Regions from separate parts of the Arthrobacter sp. B1I2 genome, predicted to be linked through region 1. Evidence: riboswitches for the same ligand, from Rfam matches in the RefSeq annotation. Region 1 holds a riboswitch; each other region holds the start of a gene.
The links. A riboswitch is a leader RNA that binds a small molecule or an ion and turns the genes downstream of it on or off. The one in region 1 is predicted to bind cyclic di-AMP.

Region 1 (5,594 bases):
TTTCGTTCAATGTCACATTCAGGTCACGGCGGGTTGCGGGAATCTGAGAGTGAGCAATCATTCGGTTACAGCCAGCCCATCGGATCGACCACTTCGCCGTTGACCTGCACCTCGAAGTGCAGGTGGCAGCCGGTGGAGGCACCGGTGGTGCCGCTCAGTGCCACAACGTCCCCGCGGGAGACGGTCTGGCCCACCTTGACGCTGAAGGATGAAAGGTGGTTGTACGTGGTCTCCAGCCCGTTGCCGTGGTCTATGACAACGCGGTTTCCGCCACCGAACTGGTGCCAGCCTGCGAAGGTCACCGTGCCTGTAGCGGCGGCCAGGACGGAGGTCCCGCACTGCGCCACGAAGTCCTGTCCCCGGTGGAAGTCGCCGGAGCCTCCGGTAATGGGACTCACCCGGTAACCGAAGGGGGACGCGGTGGCAAGGGATGCCAGCGGTGTGGCCAGGGTGCCGGCCGAAGCGGCGCGCGTGACGGAGCCGGCGGACTGGGCGCTCAGGAGCTGCTTCAGCTTCCCGTCCGGGTCGGCCTGGGTCACCACGGCGGAGCGGCTGAAGTCGACCTGGGCTCCGATATCAGCGGAGATCTGCGGCTGGGGGCTGACGGCGGAAGCTGCCAAGGGGGCGCTGCCGGCGGCGTCGGTCGCCATGACGGGACTCGTGGCGGGCACGGTAACCGTCAGCACCAGGCCCGTGGCGGCAAGGGCGATGCCGGCTTTTTGGCCGATGCCGCTGGCAGCGGCAAACTCCGTCATCTGCCGGAACGGACCCCGGCGGCGGCGCGCGTCACGATGCAGATCGCGGGGGCGCTCCGCTGCGACAACTTCGGCAAACCGGGGTGCCGAAGGGGGGCCCGCCGCGCGTCGGCGGCCCCGGGGGGTCTGCATGGTCAAGAAGGGTTCCTCTCTGGAAGAAGCCTGCGGAGTTAGCTGTCGGATTCGGGTCAGAGAGATCAAAGACCCGGCCCGCCGCACGCAAGCTTCTGCACAGGGGTATTCCCGGAAGAATCCTTCACTGGAGAGGCTTGCTGCTGACGGACTTCACCCCAAGGCAGTCCCCCGCTGCCGCTTGTGGTTCCCCGCCTCTGCCAGTAACGACTCGTGCACCTGGCCCGCTGGCAGAGCTCGGCTCCGGGTCAGGTAACGCTTATGTATCAACGCTTGCACTCAACTATAGGGGCTTAAGTCCCTAGGTAACAATTCCGTTACCGTTGCGGGGACTCCCCTCCGTGGGGTATGAACCCCTGGCTCAGCGCTGGCTGACAGCCACGAACACGTGCGCGGCCACCTCTGGCGGCAGCTCCAGCGCGCCCTCAATCCCCGGGACCCGCACGGAGATGTAATCTCCCACACGTTCCAGCGCCACGGCAGCACCCGGACGGATTCCTCCCTCATCCAGCTGCGCCAGCAGTTCCGGTTCCACCTGGATTGGTTCCGCAAGGCGGCTGATGGTTACCCCCGACGCAGGGCCGTAGTTCTTCATTGCTTCCACCAGGCTGATGGCGCCGTCGGCGAAGCCGGGGCCCGCCTGTCCGCCCAGGGCAGCGAGGCCGGGGATGGGGTTGCCGTACGGCGACTCGGTGGGATGGCCCAGCATCTCGTAGATGCGCTGCTCCACCCGCTCGCTCATGACGTGTTCCCAGCGGCAGGCTTCGTCATGTACATAGGCCCAGTCCAGGCCGATGACGTCTGCCAGCAGCCGCTCGGCCAGCCGGTGCTTGCGCATGACCTCGGTGGCGCGCTTGCGGCCCGTGTCCGTGAGTTCCAGGTGCCGGTCGCCGGAGACCACCACCAGCCCGTCGCGTTCCATCCTGCCGATGGTCTGGGAGACGGTGGGCCCCGAGTGGCGCAGACGCTCGGCGATACGGGCCCGAAGGGCGACGATGTTTTCTTCCTCAAGCTCCAGGATGGTCCTGAGGTACATCTCCGTAGTGTCGATCAGATCCGTCATCCAGCTCAGCTCCTCGAGCGCAGTACCTTGCGTTGTTCCACCGTGCCGCCTCTTCCCGCGAGGTAGTCCGGGAGAAAGCTTAGCCTGTTTTGACTTAGTCCGAATAGCTGAAGGGGGCCGGGCCCGTCTCAATGTCTGGACTTTGCCCCCGCCGGCTCCCACGCCCGCGGCGGTTCAGGCAGAATGGGGAAGGCCTGCAGCGCAGCCACCGCGCACTGCAGGCCACCCACTGCCCGCCCTTCCGGACAAAGCTTTCGTCCCCGCCGAATTGGAGCACCTGTGAGCGACACCAGCATCACGATCCCCGCCGACCTCCTGCCCCAGGACGGGCGGTTCGGGGCCGGCCCGTCAAAGGTCCGGCCGGAACAGATCGAGGCGCTGGCAGCAGCTTCCAAGACAATCCTCGGCACTTCCCACCGGCAGGCCCCGGTCAAGAACCTGGTCGGATCGGTCCGTGAAGGGCTGAGCCAGTTTTTCCGCGCCCCGGAGGGTTATGAGGTCGTCCTGGGCGTCGGCGGATCCACCGCGTTCTGGGATGTTGCCAGCTTCGGCCTCGTGGAGAAGAAAGCCCAGCACCTCTCCTTCGGCGAGTTCGGGTCCAAGTTCGCCGCAGCCACAAACAAGGCGCCGTTCCTGGAAGCCTCGTCGATCATCAAGTCCGAGCCCGGCACCCGGCCTGCAGCCCAGGCCGAGGCCGGCGTGGACGTCTACGCCTGGCCGCAGAACGAAACCTCCACCGGCGTTGCCGCCCCGGTGCAGAGGGTATCCGGAGCCGATGAAGGATCGCTGGTCCTCGTGGACGCCACCTCGGCTGCCGGCGGCCTGGACGTGGACGTTGCCCAGAGCGATGTCTACTACTTCGCCCCCCAGAAGAACTTCGCTTCCGACGGCGGCCTATGGCTTGGCCTGTTCTCCCCCGCAGCGCTGGAGCGTGCTGCCGGCATCAAAGCGAGCGGCCGCTGGATCCCGGACTTCCTGGACCTCCAGACCGCCATCGACAATTCCCGCCTGAACCAGACGTACAACACGCCCTCGCTGTCCACGCTGGTTACCCTGGACGCCCAGGTCCAGTGGCTGAACTCAAACGGCGGGCTGGATTTTGCTGCCGCCCGCACCGCAGACTCCGCAGGCCGTATCTACAGCTGGGCGGACGCGTCGGACTTCGCAACACCGTTCGTGGCCAACCCGGACGAGCGCTCCAACGTCATTGCAACCATCGACTTCGACGATTCAGTGGATGCTGCCCAGGTTGCGAAGGTCCTGCGCGCCAACGGCATCGTCGACACCGAGCCTTACCGGAAGCTGGGCCGCAACCAGCTGCGCATCGCCACCTTCGTGGCCATCGAGCCCAGCGACGTTTCGGCCCTGCTGGCCAGCATCGACTACGTGGTGGGCGAGCTGCGGAAGTAGACAAGTTAACGTACGACGGCGCCGCCCGGGGTTTTCCCGGACGGCGCCGTTTGTTTGTGGTCAGGAAGTTTTTGCTTCCTCTTCAAGCTGCCCGCCGGCGTCGACAATTCCTTCGTCCCCAGGTTCCTGCTCCACTGCCGCAGGCTCCTCCGGCTGCCCTTGTTCGGGTTCCTGCTGCTGCTCGTCCTCGGGACGGACGCGTTCGGCCCACGGCACCCATTCCGGGGCCAGGATGGATTCCTGGGACGGCAGCAGGCCCAGTTCGTTGACCGTGACCACCTTGGAGCGCGAGTTGCGGGTCAGCACCGCGTACCACTGCCAGCCCATGTAGCCGGGCAACCGGGACTCGAACAGGTGCGTGACCAACCGGTCGCCCTCGCTCTTGGCCGCCAGGTGCGCGCCGATGGTGGCCGCCGGCGTAATGCTTTCCACTGCAGTCCGCGCAGCGTCAACCGCCGCGGCCAGGAAAGCATCGGGCTTGCCCGTACGCCACACGGGCACGCCGGCCTTGCGTTTGGGCGGAGTCTTGGCAGCCTGCTCCTGCACTGGCGTGCCCGGCTGTTCAGATTGGGGGTCCATGGGGGCCTAAACGTCCAGCTCGTCGGCGACCTTGCGGAGGGCAGCGGCGATGGCCTTGCCCTTGTTGCCGTCCGGGTACTTGCCGTTTGAGAGGGTTCCCGACAAGTTGTCCAGGACGGTCACCAGGTCCTGGACCAGCGGGGCGAGGTCCTTCGCGCTGGGACGCTTGGCTTTGGCGATGGACGGGGTCTTGTCCAGCACCCGCAAACCCAGGGCCTGGGCACCCTTGCGGCCGTCGGCCACCCCGAACTCCACGCGGGTGCCCGCTTTCAGCTCCGTCACTCCCTCGGGCAGCGACGACTTCGGCAGGAAGACCTCCTGGCCGTCCTCGCCCGCGAGGAACCCGAAGCCCTTGTCCTTGTCATACCACTTGACCTTGCCGGTAGGCACGTAATCAACCTTCTTCGTTCTGCTGTCATGAGACACGGCCGGCTGCCACCGCGTCCGCATTGTTGTGCGGGTTCAAGGTATGGCCAGCGCAAACCGTATTGGTCTGTATCCTTCAAGGTTATCCTGCCGTATACCCTAATCATGCTTCCTGCGGCACTGTTCCGCCCCGGGCGCAAGGTCCGCGGCTTTCACCTGCACCGCTCCGGCCGCTGTAGCGTTACGTCCATGACACCCACGCGTTACCGGCGGCCGCTGATGGTCCTCGCCGCAGTTATTGCCGTCCTTTCCCTCATAGCCGTGGGAACTGTCATGGCTCTTGCCTTCGCCGGTTCGGTCGCCCCCGCCTGGGTCACCTACCCGGCGCTTTACGGCCTGCCGGTGGCCTTCGTCCTGATGCTCCTGCTGGTCCTGGACGGCGTTGCCGCCCGGCGGCGGACGGGGCGGCGGGAGCCGCGGTAACGTTGAACTGATGTCCCTCATTCGTGCGCTCGGCAAGGACCTGGAGGCGCGCAGCGACGACTCGTTGCGCGCGTTGTTCGCCGCGCGGCCGGACCTCATCTCCCCCTCAGTTCCGGACTTCGCTGCGCTGGCGGCACGGGCGAGTTCACGTGTCAGCGTCCAGCGTGCGCTTGAGCGGCTCAACCGGCCACAGATGCAGGTCCTTGAAACCCTCCATCTGTGCACCAACACGGATACCGGGCACAGCGCGTCGGCAGAAGGCCTGCACCAGCTGATCCGGGGCGCGTCCCTGGCTGTCATCGAACAGATCATGGGTACCCTGCAGGAGCTTGCCCTGGCCCATCCTGCCGCTCCCCCGCACGGCACCCCTCCCCCCGCAGCCGGGCACCACTTTTATCTGCCCGTTGGCTCCCTCAAGGATGTGGTGGGAATCTACCCGGCCGGCCTGGGGCGCAGCTACACAGAGCTGGTCCGCTTGCAGCCGGCCTTCGCGCAGAGGGCAGTGCAGCTGGTTTCCGAACTGCACCGCAACGGATTCGCAATTCACAATGCCACCACGCCCATGGAGGCGGCGCTGGCGCTGCAGCACTGGACTTCCTCCCCGGAGGCATTGCAGGACATCCTCGCCGGGGCGCCGGAACGGACGACGGCGTTGCTTGCCAGGTTCCGCAACTGGGCCATGGGTGCCGTCCCCCAGGCCCAACGGAAGGCTTCGGTCACGACTGAGGGAGCCGACGTCGGGCCTGTGGACTGGCTCCTTGCGCGCGGGCTGCTGGTTCCGCTGGACGCCGCCCACGTGGAGCTGC
Region 2 (5,594 bases), 2.8 Mb from region 1:
TCCCCCACCCTGGTGGACTACGCCACCACCAAGGCCAGCATCAACAACTTCACCAAGGGCCTGGCCCAGCAGCTGGCGCCCAAGGGTATCCGGGTGAACGCCGTGGCTCCCGGCCCCATTTGGACGCCCTTGCAGGTCAGCAGCGGCCAGCCAAAGGAGCAACTGCCGGAGTTCGGCCAGTCCACCCCGCTGGGCCGGGCAGGCCAGCCCGCCGAACTGGCCCCCGCCTACGTCTTCCTGGCGTCCCCGGAGTCAAGCTACGTGGTGGGCGAAACGCTGAACGTCAACGGCGGCAGCCCTACGCCCTAGCTGTCCCCACGCGGCAAGCGGCTGGCCCCCGGCGCGCCCGGAGGTCAGCCCGCTTCATCCTGGCCCGCCAGGAGTTCGTCGGTGGCAGGGTCGGGCTCGCCGTTAAAGAACTGGGCCAGGACTGTCTTGAACACTGTTTCTCCGGGTGCCGCCCGGAGAAACAGTGTCATGCAGGAGCGGAGTTTCTTTGCGTCGATGCCGCCAAAAATGTCCTCGGCCGACTGGTCGGCGTGGTTTGCAAGGACCACCGCGCACTCCAGCAGCCGCGGGCCCAGCACGTCGTGGTCCAGGTAGGCCCGGGCTTCAGCCAGTGAGGAGATGGCGTACTTACGCGACATGGCACTCCGTCCCAGCCCGGCGACCTGCGGGAAGATGAACCACATCCAGTGCCCGGCCTTCCTGCCGACCTGCAGCTCCCCCAACGCCTGCTCATAGGTTCCGCCTGTGTTTTGGGCGGCAACAAAGCGCTCAAGATCAAACGGCTCGTTCATGTGGGTCTCCTTGCTTGGTCCGTTTTACGGGGTCAATTCCTTCGTAAGGGCAACAGCCGCCGCCTGCAGCTGGGGGTCCGGGTCCTGCCGCCACCGTGCCAGCACAATGCCGGCCCGCCGCCGCTCACGCTCCCCCATCCCCGCCAGCAGGGGCACCAGGACATCGGTGAGCAGGGGGTCGGTCAGATCCGCTGCCTGGGCTGTGCGGAGGAAGCCTTCCAAACGGGTCAGGTCCGAGTGTTGGAGCAGCCGTACCCGGGACTGCAGCAGCACCACGGCAGCCAGCCGGCGCTCGAAAACAGGACGGGAGCCTGGCCTCGGCTGTCCCCACAGGGCGGAGGCCAGCATGACGGTTCCGTCGCGGTCCAGGTCCTTGAACTTGCGCAGGACGTCGCGTACCGTTCCGCGAACGGCGCCCACGGAGGAACCATAAGAGGCCAGCGCGCCGCCCAGCCGGTTTCCGACGTCGTCCGCCCGGTACCAGGCGCCCTCATTCTGAAGGGTCCGGTCAACGAAATCCGCTGCGGCGGACACGACGTCCGCCGTATCCGTCACCGCGCACGCCCCGAGGAGGCGTGATGGATACAAAACGGCGTCCACGGCCGCGCTTCCAGCCTGCCCTCGGCGATGGGTTCCCCGCACACGGCGCAGGATCCATAGGTTCCACCGGCCAGCCGTGCCAGCGCCGCCTCAATCTGGTCCAGCCCGGCCGAACTTTGCTGCAGGAGCGCCGACGCCTGCGAGAGTTCGAAGGCGATCGTGGCGCCTTCCGGATCGTGTTCGTCGTCGACATTGGAGTCCTGGCGGGCCGAATTCGCTGCGTCGATGTCGGCCCGCAGGGCCGGCAACAGTGCCGCCCGTCGCGCCCGCTCCTCTTCGAGCAGCGCACGGAACCGGTCGAAATCTGGCATGGGGACAGCCTAGCGCGTCAGCCAATACCATCGGGCCCCTGACCAAAGATGCCCCGGTTGGTCACGAACAGGGGCAATGTGCCTGGAGCGTACCTTCGGATTCGAGGCTGAAGGAGGCGGCCGTGTCCGCGTTGTTACCGTTGCCGGGTTCTTTGCCCATCACCCGAGGTCGTCCTGGGAATTACCGTTACATCCAGACGTTTGCGGAATTGAGAGGCGAAGCTCGTATGTTATCCAAATGTGACAATGGCAGTGCAGGTGGGTTATTGTCTTCTGGTGTCCCTCTCAGTCGGGACATTCCCATCAGTATGCCGAGCCCTGCCACTGATCATGGGATTCAACCGCTTTCCAGCTGGCAGGGACGGGGGAACCAAGTTTCCACGGCCACTTGTGGCCTTGGGGTTAAGTCGTTAGCGCTTCCATTCTTCGCGGAGCCGCTTCCGGCCGGGTATCTCCAGCCCGAACCCGACAGCTCACCCCGCAGGCATGGGAGAGGCGATCAACCGTGTCAAAAATTTCCATTTCTGCCCGTCACCGCGCGACTCCGGCCCGCTCCATTGTGCTCGAGGGCCTCGCCGCAACAGCCAAGTCCCAGGCCCGGTCGCTGGGCCGCCCGGCGCTCGCCGTTGCTGCAGCGTCCGGCATTGCCTTTGGCGTCGGCGCCCCGGCCCACGCCGGTGTAACCGGTCCGGACACCACTGAGAACACCAGCGTCCAGGCATACTCCGCACCTGCCGCCCCGGCAGCAGCCCCCGCAGCGGCAGCAGGCAACATCCACACCGTCGTTTCCGGTGACACCCTCGGCGCCATCGCGGCTGCCCACGGCGTCAGCCTCAACGACGTCCTGTCCGCCAATGGCCTGGGACTGTCCTCGGTGATCTTCCCCGGCGACCAGATCCAGATCCCGGGCGCAGGCTACACGGCGGCACCGGCAGCAGCGCCGGCACCGGCCCCTGCAGCTGCACCTGTCCAGGCTGCAGCCGCCACCGCGCCGGCAAACACCGGCATGAACATGTCCTACGCTTCCGCCACCCCGGTGGCAGCCGCCACCGGCACGGGCACCGGTGCCGCCATCCTGGCATCCGCTTACGGCCAGGTCGGCGTGAACCAGGACTGCACCGCCATGGTTGAGAAGGCACTGCGCTCCGTCGGCAAGAGCGTCGGCGACCTTGCCCCCACCCAGTTCTTCCAGTACGGAGCAGTCGTCGGCGCTCCCGCCCCCGGCGACCTGATCATCACCTCCGGCCACGTGGGCGTTTACGCCGGCGACGGCAAGGTTGTCAGCGGCGGCGTCAACGGCTACAGCACGGAGGTTCACTCCATCAGCTGGCTCGGCGGCTACTCCGCGGTTCGCGTGGCCTAGTCTTCGCGACGCTTCGCCACAGCGAAGCTGGCTTCAAACAGGAGGGCGGCAGCCGGGTATCCCGGCCGCCGCCCTCCTGTCGTTCTGTCACCCGGAGGCCGGAAGCCGTCAGGTCCCGCAGAAAGTCATGTAGTTGCCGAAATCTTCGGGGGCGCCTTCCGCGTAGCGCTCCAGCCCCGGCCGCTCGGTAAAGGGCTCCCCGACCGCCTCCAGCAGCTGCTGCACAGGAGCCAGATTTCCTTCAGTGGCTGCGGACAGTGCCTCCTCCAGGAGGTGGTTGCGGGGGATATAGGCCGGATTAACGCTGTCCATCAGCACCGCGTCGGGTTTCATGGCCTGCCACCGCTCAGCCCAGGCGTCGAATGCGGCCAGGTCAAGAACCATACCGCGCACGGGGCGGAGGTCGCCCCGGGCCGCCTTGCCGAGGTTCCGGAAGAACAAGGTGTAGTCCACCGGGCCGTCCTTCAGAATGGCGATGGCATCGTCCACCAGGCCGGACGCGGCGGCGTCGTTACTTTCCGCATTGATTACCAGGCCGAGCTTGGTTTTCATGCCGCTGGACCATGCCCTGCTGTATTGTCCGCGGAACTGTCCCAGCACCTCCACCGCGGGGGCAACCGCCTTCTCCTGGTCCGCGTCGATGAGCGGCAGCATCGCCTCCGCGAGCCGGGCAAGGTTCCATTCGGCAAGCACCGGCTGGTTGGCGTAGGCGTACCGTCCGCTGACATCGATGGAGCTGTAGACGGCGGCGGGATTGAACGCATCCATGAACGCGCAGGGGCCGTAGTCGATTGTTTCCCCTGAAATGGTCATGTTGTCCGTATTCATGACCCCGTGCACAAACCCCACCAGCATCCAGCGTGCCACCAGCGCGGCCTGGGCGGAGACGACGGAACCGAAGAGGGCCAGGTACGGATTTTCGGCTTCGGCGGCGTGCGGATAGTGCCGGCTGATGGCGTGGTCCGCCAACCGCTTCAGGAGGTCCATGTTTTCCGTGGCCCGAGCGTACTGGAAGCTGCCAACGCGCAGGTGGCTGCCAGCCACCCGTGTCAGCACGGCGCCGGGCAGCATGCCATCCCGGCGGACCTGCCGTCCGGTTGCCACGACGGCGAGCGAGCGGGTGGTGGGAATGTGCAGGGCGTGCATGGCCTCACTGACCAGGTACTCGCGCAGCATGGGTCCGACGACGGCGCGGCCGTCCCCTGCGCGGGCGAAAGGCGTGCGTCCCGAGCCTTTAAGATGGACGTCGAGGAGGCGGCCGCTTTGGTCCGTAACCTCGCCGAGCAGCAGGGCACGTCCGTCGCCGAGCAGCGGCGAGTAGCCGCCAAACTGGTGGCCTGCGTATGCCTGCGCCACAGGGGTGGCGCCTTCGGGGACGTGGTTACCCACCAGGAGCCGCACCCCTTCGGGACTGCGCAGGTACTGCGGATCAAGGCCCAGGTCGTATGCGAGCTTCTCGTTCAGGACCAGGAGTTCGGGGCTGGGGGCTTCCTCGGCCTGCCAGGGAACAGCGAGTTCCGCCAGTTCCCGCGCGAACCGGCCGTCGAAATTGACCGTGGATTCAGCTGCTGCCGTCATGGTTTAACCCTATCGCTGTAGTTTCGCCTGATGTTTCCCGCACCGGATGCCGGCGGCGTGGAACGGCAATGCGCTGCAGGTCCTCGGCGGCGATGACCGTGGTTTCCGGAGCCCTGGCCCGCGCCTGCAGCGCGAGCAGGGAAACGTCGTCGCCGTACCGTGATGAGAAGTGGGTGAGCACGAGGGTTCGGGTCTTTCCGGACGCCGCAAGTTCCCCGGCCTGCCCGGCGGTCAGGTGCAGGTACTGCTGCGCCAGCCCGCCGTCGTCGTCACTGAATGTTGATTCGGTGACCAGCAGATCGGTGCCGGCTGCCAGTTCTTCGGCACCGGCGCACGGTGCGGTGTCCATGATGATGGCAAAACGCTGGCCCGGCCTGGGAATGCTCACCTCTTCCAGCCTGGCCGCCCCGAGGACGCCTTCGCGCTGCAGCCGGCCGACATCGGGCCCTCGGATTCCTGCCGCCCGCAGTCGCTCCGGCAGGAAAGTGCGGCCGTCGGGCTCGGTAAGCAGGTAGCCGTACGTTTCGATGCGGTGTTTCAGGGGGCGCACATCCAGGCCCTCGGCGATGGGGCCGCCGCTGCCGTGCGGGTGCAGCCTCAAGTCGATACCAGGCGAACTGACAGCCACCAGTGCGCGGACCACATCGCCTCCGGACGCCGGATAATGCAGGTGGACCGGATGCTGCACGCCGTCCAGTGCCATGCGGGAGAGGACTCCGGGAAGGCCGTAACAGTGGTCCCCGTGCACATGCGTAAGGCAGATCCTGGTGATGCGGCTTGCTGCGACTCCGGCGTGGATCATTTGGCGCTGGGTGCCCTCGCCGGGATCGAAAAGTAACCCTTCGCCGTCCCAGCGCAGGAAGTAGCCGTTATGGTTCCGGGACCGGGTGGGAACCTGGGATGCGGTGCCCAGCACCACGAGTTCACGCACCGCCGGTGTCT
Region 3 (5,594 bases), 160 kb from region 1:
ACGGCGCCTCAAGCCACGGGTTCCCAACCTCCGCATCTGGTATTCGTGGCTGCGCTCCTGCCCAACAAGGACCAGTTGCTGGCCGTGGAGGCACTCGCCCGGGTCCAGGACCTCCCATGGACTGCGTCCTTCGTGGGCTCTGACAAGGCAGACCCGGGCTACGCACAGGAGGTCCGGTCTGCTGTCACGGTCAATGGTCTGGAGGATCGGGTGCGGCTGACCGGTGAACTCGCAGGAGAAGCACTGGAAGCTGAATGGGCACGGGCAGACCTCAGCCTCCTGGTATCCCGGGCCGAGGCCTTCGGCATGGCCGTCACCGAGTCCCTGGCCCACGGCATCCCGGTACTGGTTCGCGAAGGGACAGGGGCAGTGGAAGCGCTTGGTATGGCTGGACTGGCAACGGCCGACGGCGACCCCCGCCTTCCCGGGGCAGCGCTTCCCCTTCCCGCCGGGGGACAGGAGAGTCCTGGCCGGCTGGCCGATGCCCTGCGCCGGTGGCTGGTGGACGAAGGGACCCGGGAAAGCTGGCGGACAGCAGCGCTGGATGCGCGGACGAGGCTGCCGGGCTGGAATAGCACCGCGCAGAGGGTGCTGGCGCTGTTGGGAGGCGACGAACAAGCGGAGCAGCAGAACTAAAGGATGCTCCGGTGGGCGGCGAAAAACTCGCGCAGCAGCAAGGCGCACTCTTCCTCGCGGACCCCGGGATACACCTCAACCCAGTGATTGAGCCGGCGCTCGCGCAGGATGTCGAAGACCGATCCGGCGGCGCCCGCCTTCTCGTCCCAGGCCCCAAACACCACCCGGGGGATCCGGGCCAGGACGATCGCGCCGGCACACATGGCACAGGGTTCCAGGGTGACCACCAAGGTGCAGTCGGACAACCGCCATCCGTCTCCCCGGCCGCCGTCGAGCCGTGCCCGTTCCTGCAGTCGCCCGGCCGCTTCCCTGATGGCCACGACCTCGGCGTGGGCGGTGGGGTCTCCCAATTCCTCCCGCTGGTTGCGGCCGGAACCCAGCACGTCGCCGTCGGGCCCTATCACCACGGCGCCGATGGGCACGTCCTCGGTGGCGAGCGCCCGACGGGCCTCCGCCAGGGCAAGGCCCATCCAGGCGTCGTGTATCTTTTCGGGCAACGGCATGGCTCAATGATAGTTTCGGGGTTACTCAGGTTACTTACCGATGCCGGGAGGCACCATGGACACTCTTCGGGACCGTTTAAGTATTTGGTTCAAACCGTACGCGGCGCTGATACTCACCATTCTGGTGGGCGGTGTGGTCATCGTGTCCCTTGCGCTGCTCGGGGCCGAGGTCTATGACGACGTGGTGGACTCTGCGGGGCTGGCCAACCTGGACAAGCCCGCCCTGGCCTTTGCCGAAAGCGTGCGCAGTCCTGGACTCGACGCGTTCGCCACCGGCTTCACGAACATCGGCGGCGGCATTGGAATGCCCATCCTCGCCAGCGTCCTCACGGCGTGGTTGACCTTCCTTAGCCGGAACTGGCGCCCTCTGGTCCTCATCGGCGGCGCTGCGGCAGCCTCCGTCTCGGCCACCACCTTCGGCAAGAAGCTGGTGGGCCGTACCCGTCCGGACCACGCGGACGCCGTTCCGCCTTACGAGGACACGCCATCCTTCCCCAGCGGCCACACCTTGAACACCACCGTGGTGATCAGCCTGGTGGTGTACCTCATCTGCCTCCAGTTCTACACAATGCGGGTCCGCGTCACGGCCATTACGGCCGGTGCGATCTTCATCATCGCCATGGGCCTCAGCCGGGTATTCCTGGGCCACCATTGGCTCACGGATGTCATGGCGGGGTGGTTGCTGGGCCTCACCTGGGTGGGTGTGGTGATTCTGGCCCACCGGCTGTTCCACCTGGTCCGCAGGCGCGAGCACGCCGGCGCAGCGCCGTCGTTCGACCGTCCGATAATCCGCGACGTGGTGGCCGAGGAAGTGCACGACGGCGGGCCCTCCGGACGTGGGAAGGACAGCGCCGGATGATAGTTTTGGGGGATGCGCACTCTCGTTGTTGACCACCCCCTGGTCGCCCACAAGCTCACCGTCCTGCGGGACAAGAACACGCCGTCGCCGGTCTTCCGCCAGCTGACGGAAGAACTGGTGACCTTGCTGGCCTACGAAGCCACGCGGGAGGTCCGCACGGAGCCCGTCACCATCGAGACGCCGGTCAGCACCACCATCGGTACTGCCTTCACCAAGCCCACCCCGCTGGTGGTACCCATCCTGCGTGCGGGCCTGGGCATGCTCGAGGGCATGACCAAGCTGGTTCCCACCGCTGAAGTGGGTTTCCTGGGCATGGCCCGGGACGAGGAGACACTCGACATCATCACGTACGCGGAGCGCCTTCCGGAGGACCTGACCGGCCGCCAGGTGTTCGTCCTGGACCCCATGCTGGCCACCGGAGGTACCCTGCGCGAGGCCATCAAGTTCCTCTTCAAGCGCGGCGCGTCCGACGTCACCTGCATCTGCCTGCTGGCCGCCCCCGAGGGCCTGGCCAGGCTGGAGGAGGAGCTGTCAGGGGCCAACGTGCATATTGTCCTGGCCTCCATTGACGAGAAGCTCAACGAGAAGTCCTACATCGTCCCGGGCCTGGGCGACGCCGGCGACCGGCTCTACGGCATCGCAGGGTAGGTTTCACCCTTTTTATCCACAGATCCCGCCGTTAGCCTGTCCGGATGGACTGGAAACTCGAACTTGTCTTTGTCCCCGTATCCGACGTTGACCGTGCCAAAGACTTCTACGTCAACAAGGTGGGCTTTAACGCCGATTTCGACGAGCGGCCCTCGGACTCCATCCGCTTTGTGCAGCTGACGCCGCCAGGTTCGGCCTGCTCCATCTGCATTGGCGAAGGACTTACCGATGCCCCTCCCGGCACGGGATCCAACCTGCAACTGGTGGTCAACGACATCAAAGCCGCGCATGACCATCTGAAGAACAACGGCGTGGATGTCAGCGATGTGGACGTGCAGGACTGGGGCCACTTCGTCTACTTCGCCGATCCGGACGGAAACAAGTGGTCTGTCCAGTACATCCCGTGGCGGAGCGACGGGCAGGGCGCCGGTTAACGAAAGCCGCGGGCCGCATCAAGTGATGCGGCCCGCGGCTTTGGTAACGGCGCTGGGGTTGGCTGCCGTGGTGGTGCTTAGTACCAGTTGTGTGCCAGGTGGAAGTCCAGGGCACCGCACGGGGATTGGTAGCTCTTCTTGATGTAGTCCAGGCCCCAGTTGATCTGCGTCCGGTAGTTGGTCAGGTAATCGGCGCCGGCGCTGGCCATCTTCTCCGCAGGCAGGGACTGGACGATGCCGTACGCCCCGCTGCTGGAGTTGGTGGCCGTGGTGGTCCAGTCGGACTCCTTGGTCCACAGGGTCTGCAGGCACTGCATCTGCTCCGGTCCCCAGCCAAAGGTCGCCAGTTGGCTGGCAGCGTAGGCCTGTGCGCCGGCCGGATCGTTAACCGCGACGGCGGGGGCCGGCTCGGGCGCGGGGGCCGGCTCGGGCGCGGGGGCCGGCGCCGGCGCTTCGGCTGCGGGGGCCTGCGGCGCTGCTGCGGGGGCCGGTTCGGCTGCCTGGGGTGCCACGCTGATGGCAGCGGGTGCGGGGGTCGCTGCCGGGTTGGAGCGGATCTCGCTCTTCTCGATGCTCATTTGCGCGTCGGACGCTGCAGCGGAAGAGTTGGACCCGGTGGACAACGCCGGGGTCATGCTGCTGGTGGCCTGTCCTGCCGCGCCTACCCCCAACAGCACCGCACAGGATGCTGCAAGGACGGCCGCGCGGCGGCCCAGGGTGGTTTTCTTGGCCTGCTGCGTGGCCCGGTGTTTAGCCTTGGCCTGCAGCAGACGTGCTTCTGCCGTGTTTTTGGACATGATTGATCGCCTCTCACACCTGCGGAGTTAGCTGTCGGGTTCGGATGAGGGCATCCGGCCATACGGAAAGATCACGTATTGGCTTAACCCCAAGGGCGTTCAGTCGCCCGGGACGGTGGGTCCCCCGCCTCTGCCGTTGCTCAATCGGAATCCCAGGGGAAGCGGCAGAGCTTGGCGTCAACCCGGGATATGCGGCCCGAACGGGGACCGCACCCAATCGACGGTACAGGAAGACCGCGCCAAAGTCACATTTAGGTAACGGAAGTCACGATGGTGCGCGCGTCGAATTGCGGGAATGGGTGCGGTTGGTTCGGTACGTCCTACTTGGTGAGTTGGTAGACGGTGGAGTTGCCGACGGTCTGGGCCTGAAAGTTGGCCTGCACCCAGGCAGCCACCGCGGAGTTGCCCCGGCTGCCCATGCCGCCGCCGCCTGCAATGAAGTAACTGATCTGGCCCCTGGCCACCATGCCCTGGAACTCGGCGAGCGTGGGGTACGGATCCCCGCCATTCCAGCCGCCGAGGGCGATGACGTTGGTATTCGTCGCTAGTTCCAGGCTGGCTGCCTGGCTGGCGCCGGAGACGATGGCGGACCACTTTGTGGTGGTGGCCTTCAGCAGTGCAGCCACCGCGGCATCGGCGGTTCCTTCGGCCGGGTCGCCCGGACCACCAAGGCCACCCGCCCCGTCGCCACCCCCGGGACCGACGCCTGGGCCGTTGGCTGGATCAAGACCGTCAGCTCCGGCAGCCGCGTCGGTGGCGGCATCCCTGCCATCGGTCCGGTTGCCGCCGAACCCGGCGACACGGTTGCCGAAGCCGCCCGCGGACGAACCCGCGGGCCCCGACGTCGGAATGGAGCCCGAGTGCGCGGCGGCGGCAGTGGCGAGGGTCCAGGCTCCTGGCCCAAGTCCTCCGGCCAGGAGGGATACGACGACGACGACGGCGGCCGCGCCGGCCCGCCGGAACCGTCCGGAGGCGCCCACCGAGTCCAGGCGGAGGAGGACTGCGGCGGCCGCGAGGACACCAAGGACGACGATGGCGACGCGCAGCCAGGGGAGCCACGATGCGTCGCGGTTCAGGAGGACCGCCGACCAGGCGGAGGTTCCCAGAACGGCCACGGCCAGGACAATCCGGGCCGGCCAGTAGGCCCGTCCGCGCCAAAGTCGCACTGCGCCGACACCCACCAACGCTGCGATCGCCGGTGCCAGGGCCACCGAGTAGTAGGGGTGGACGATGCCGCTCATGAAACTGAAGACGCCCGCTGTGACCAGCAGCCAGCCGCCCCACAGGATCAGCGCAGCACGACTTGGGGAAGTTCTGACTTCCCGGCGGGTAAACCACAGGCCTGCCACCAGCAGGAACAGGGCAGCAGGCAAGAGCCAGGACACCTCTCCGCCAAAACTCGTCCCGAACACCCGCAGCAGGCCGGCCGCACCTCCGAATCCGGTGTTGCCGCCGCCGAAAGCACCGCCGGGGCCCCCGTCAGCACCCCCGGTGCCGCCGGGCATGCCCTCGCCGGAACCAGTGATCCTGGCCAGCCCGTTGTAGCCGAAGGTCAGTTCCAGGAAACTGTTGGTGCTGGACCCGGCCATGTACGGCCGTTCCGAGGCCGGCGTCAGCTGGAAAAGCGCGATATAGCTGCCGGCCACAACGACGATTCCGGCCAGGGCGCCCAGCAAGTGCAGCAGCCTGCGCCCCAGCGACGTGGGCGCCGCCCACA

Region 2: linked by a shared signal. The riboswitch ahead of QFZ57_RS14100 (LysM peptidoglycan-binding domain-containing protein) and the one ahead of QFZ57_RS00770 (M23 family metallopeptidase) in region 1 are both predicted to bind cyclic di-AMP.
Region 3: linked by a shared signal. The riboswitch ahead of QFZ57_RS01430 (hypothetical protein) and the one ahead of QFZ57_RS00770 (M23 family metallopeptidase) in region 1 are both predicted to bind cyclic di-AMP.

What each region holds. Positions count from the first base shown of each region.
Region 1 covers NZ_JAUSYC010000001.1:168,716-174,309, forward strand. The annotation lists gene QFZ57_RS00770 (M23 family metallopeptidase) at 66-887, opposite strand; cyclic di-AMP (ydaO/yuaA leader) riboswitch at 900-1,093, opposite strand; gene QFZ57_RS00775 (metal-dependent transcriptional regulator) at 1,249-1,950, opposite strand; gene serC (phosphoserine transaminase) at 2,230-3,360, shown strand; gene QFZ57_RS00785 (DUF3027 domain-containing protein) at 3,421-3,939, opposite strand; gene QFZ57_RS00790 (cold-shock protein) at 3,946-4,329, opposite strand; gene QFZ57_RS00795 (hypothetical protein) at 4,555-4,788, shown strand; gene QFZ57_RS00800 (helicase-associated domain-containing protein) at 4,799-5,594, shown strand, end outside.
Region 2 covers NZ_JAUSYC010000001.1:3,018,409-3,024,002, reverse strand. The annotation lists gene QFZ57_RS14120 (glucose 1-dehydrogenase) at 1-309, shown strand, start outside; gene QFZ57_RS14115 (DUF1810 domain-containing protein) at 354-800, opposite strand; gene QFZ57_RS14110 (DNA alkylation repair protein) at 825-1,355, opposite strand; gene QFZ57_RS14105 (TraR/DksA family transcriptional regulator) at 1,352-1,711, opposite strand; cyclic di-AMP (ydaO/yuaA leader) riboswitch at 2,041-2,213, shown strand; gene QFZ57_RS14100 (LysM peptidoglycan-binding domain-containing protein) at 2,217-3,074, shown strand; gene QFZ57_RS14095 (protein adenylyltransferase SelO) at 3,183-4,652, opposite strand; gene QFZ57_RS14090 (ribonuclease Z) at 4,636-5,583, opposite strand; gene QFZ57_RS14085 (mycothiol transferase) at 5,576-5,594, opposite strand, start outside.
Region 3 covers NZ_JAUSYC010000001.1:325,707-331,300, reverse strand. The annotation lists gene QFZ57_RS01455 (glycosyltransferase family 4 protein) at 1-636, shown strand, start outside; gene QFZ57_RS01450 (nucleoside deaminase) at 633-1,139, opposite strand; gene QFZ57_RS01445 (phosphatase PAP2 family protein) at 1,195-1,998, shown strand; gene upp (uracil phosphoribosyltransferase) at 2,011-2,646, shown strand; gene QFZ57_RS01435 (glyoxalase superfamily protein) at 2,691-3,080, shown strand; gene QFZ57_RS01430 (hypothetical protein) at 3,158-3,877, opposite strand; cyclic di-AMP (ydaO/yuaA leader) riboswitch at 3,883-4,037, opposite strand; gene QFZ57_RS01425 (ArnT family glycosyltransferase) at 4,198-5,594, opposite strand, start outside.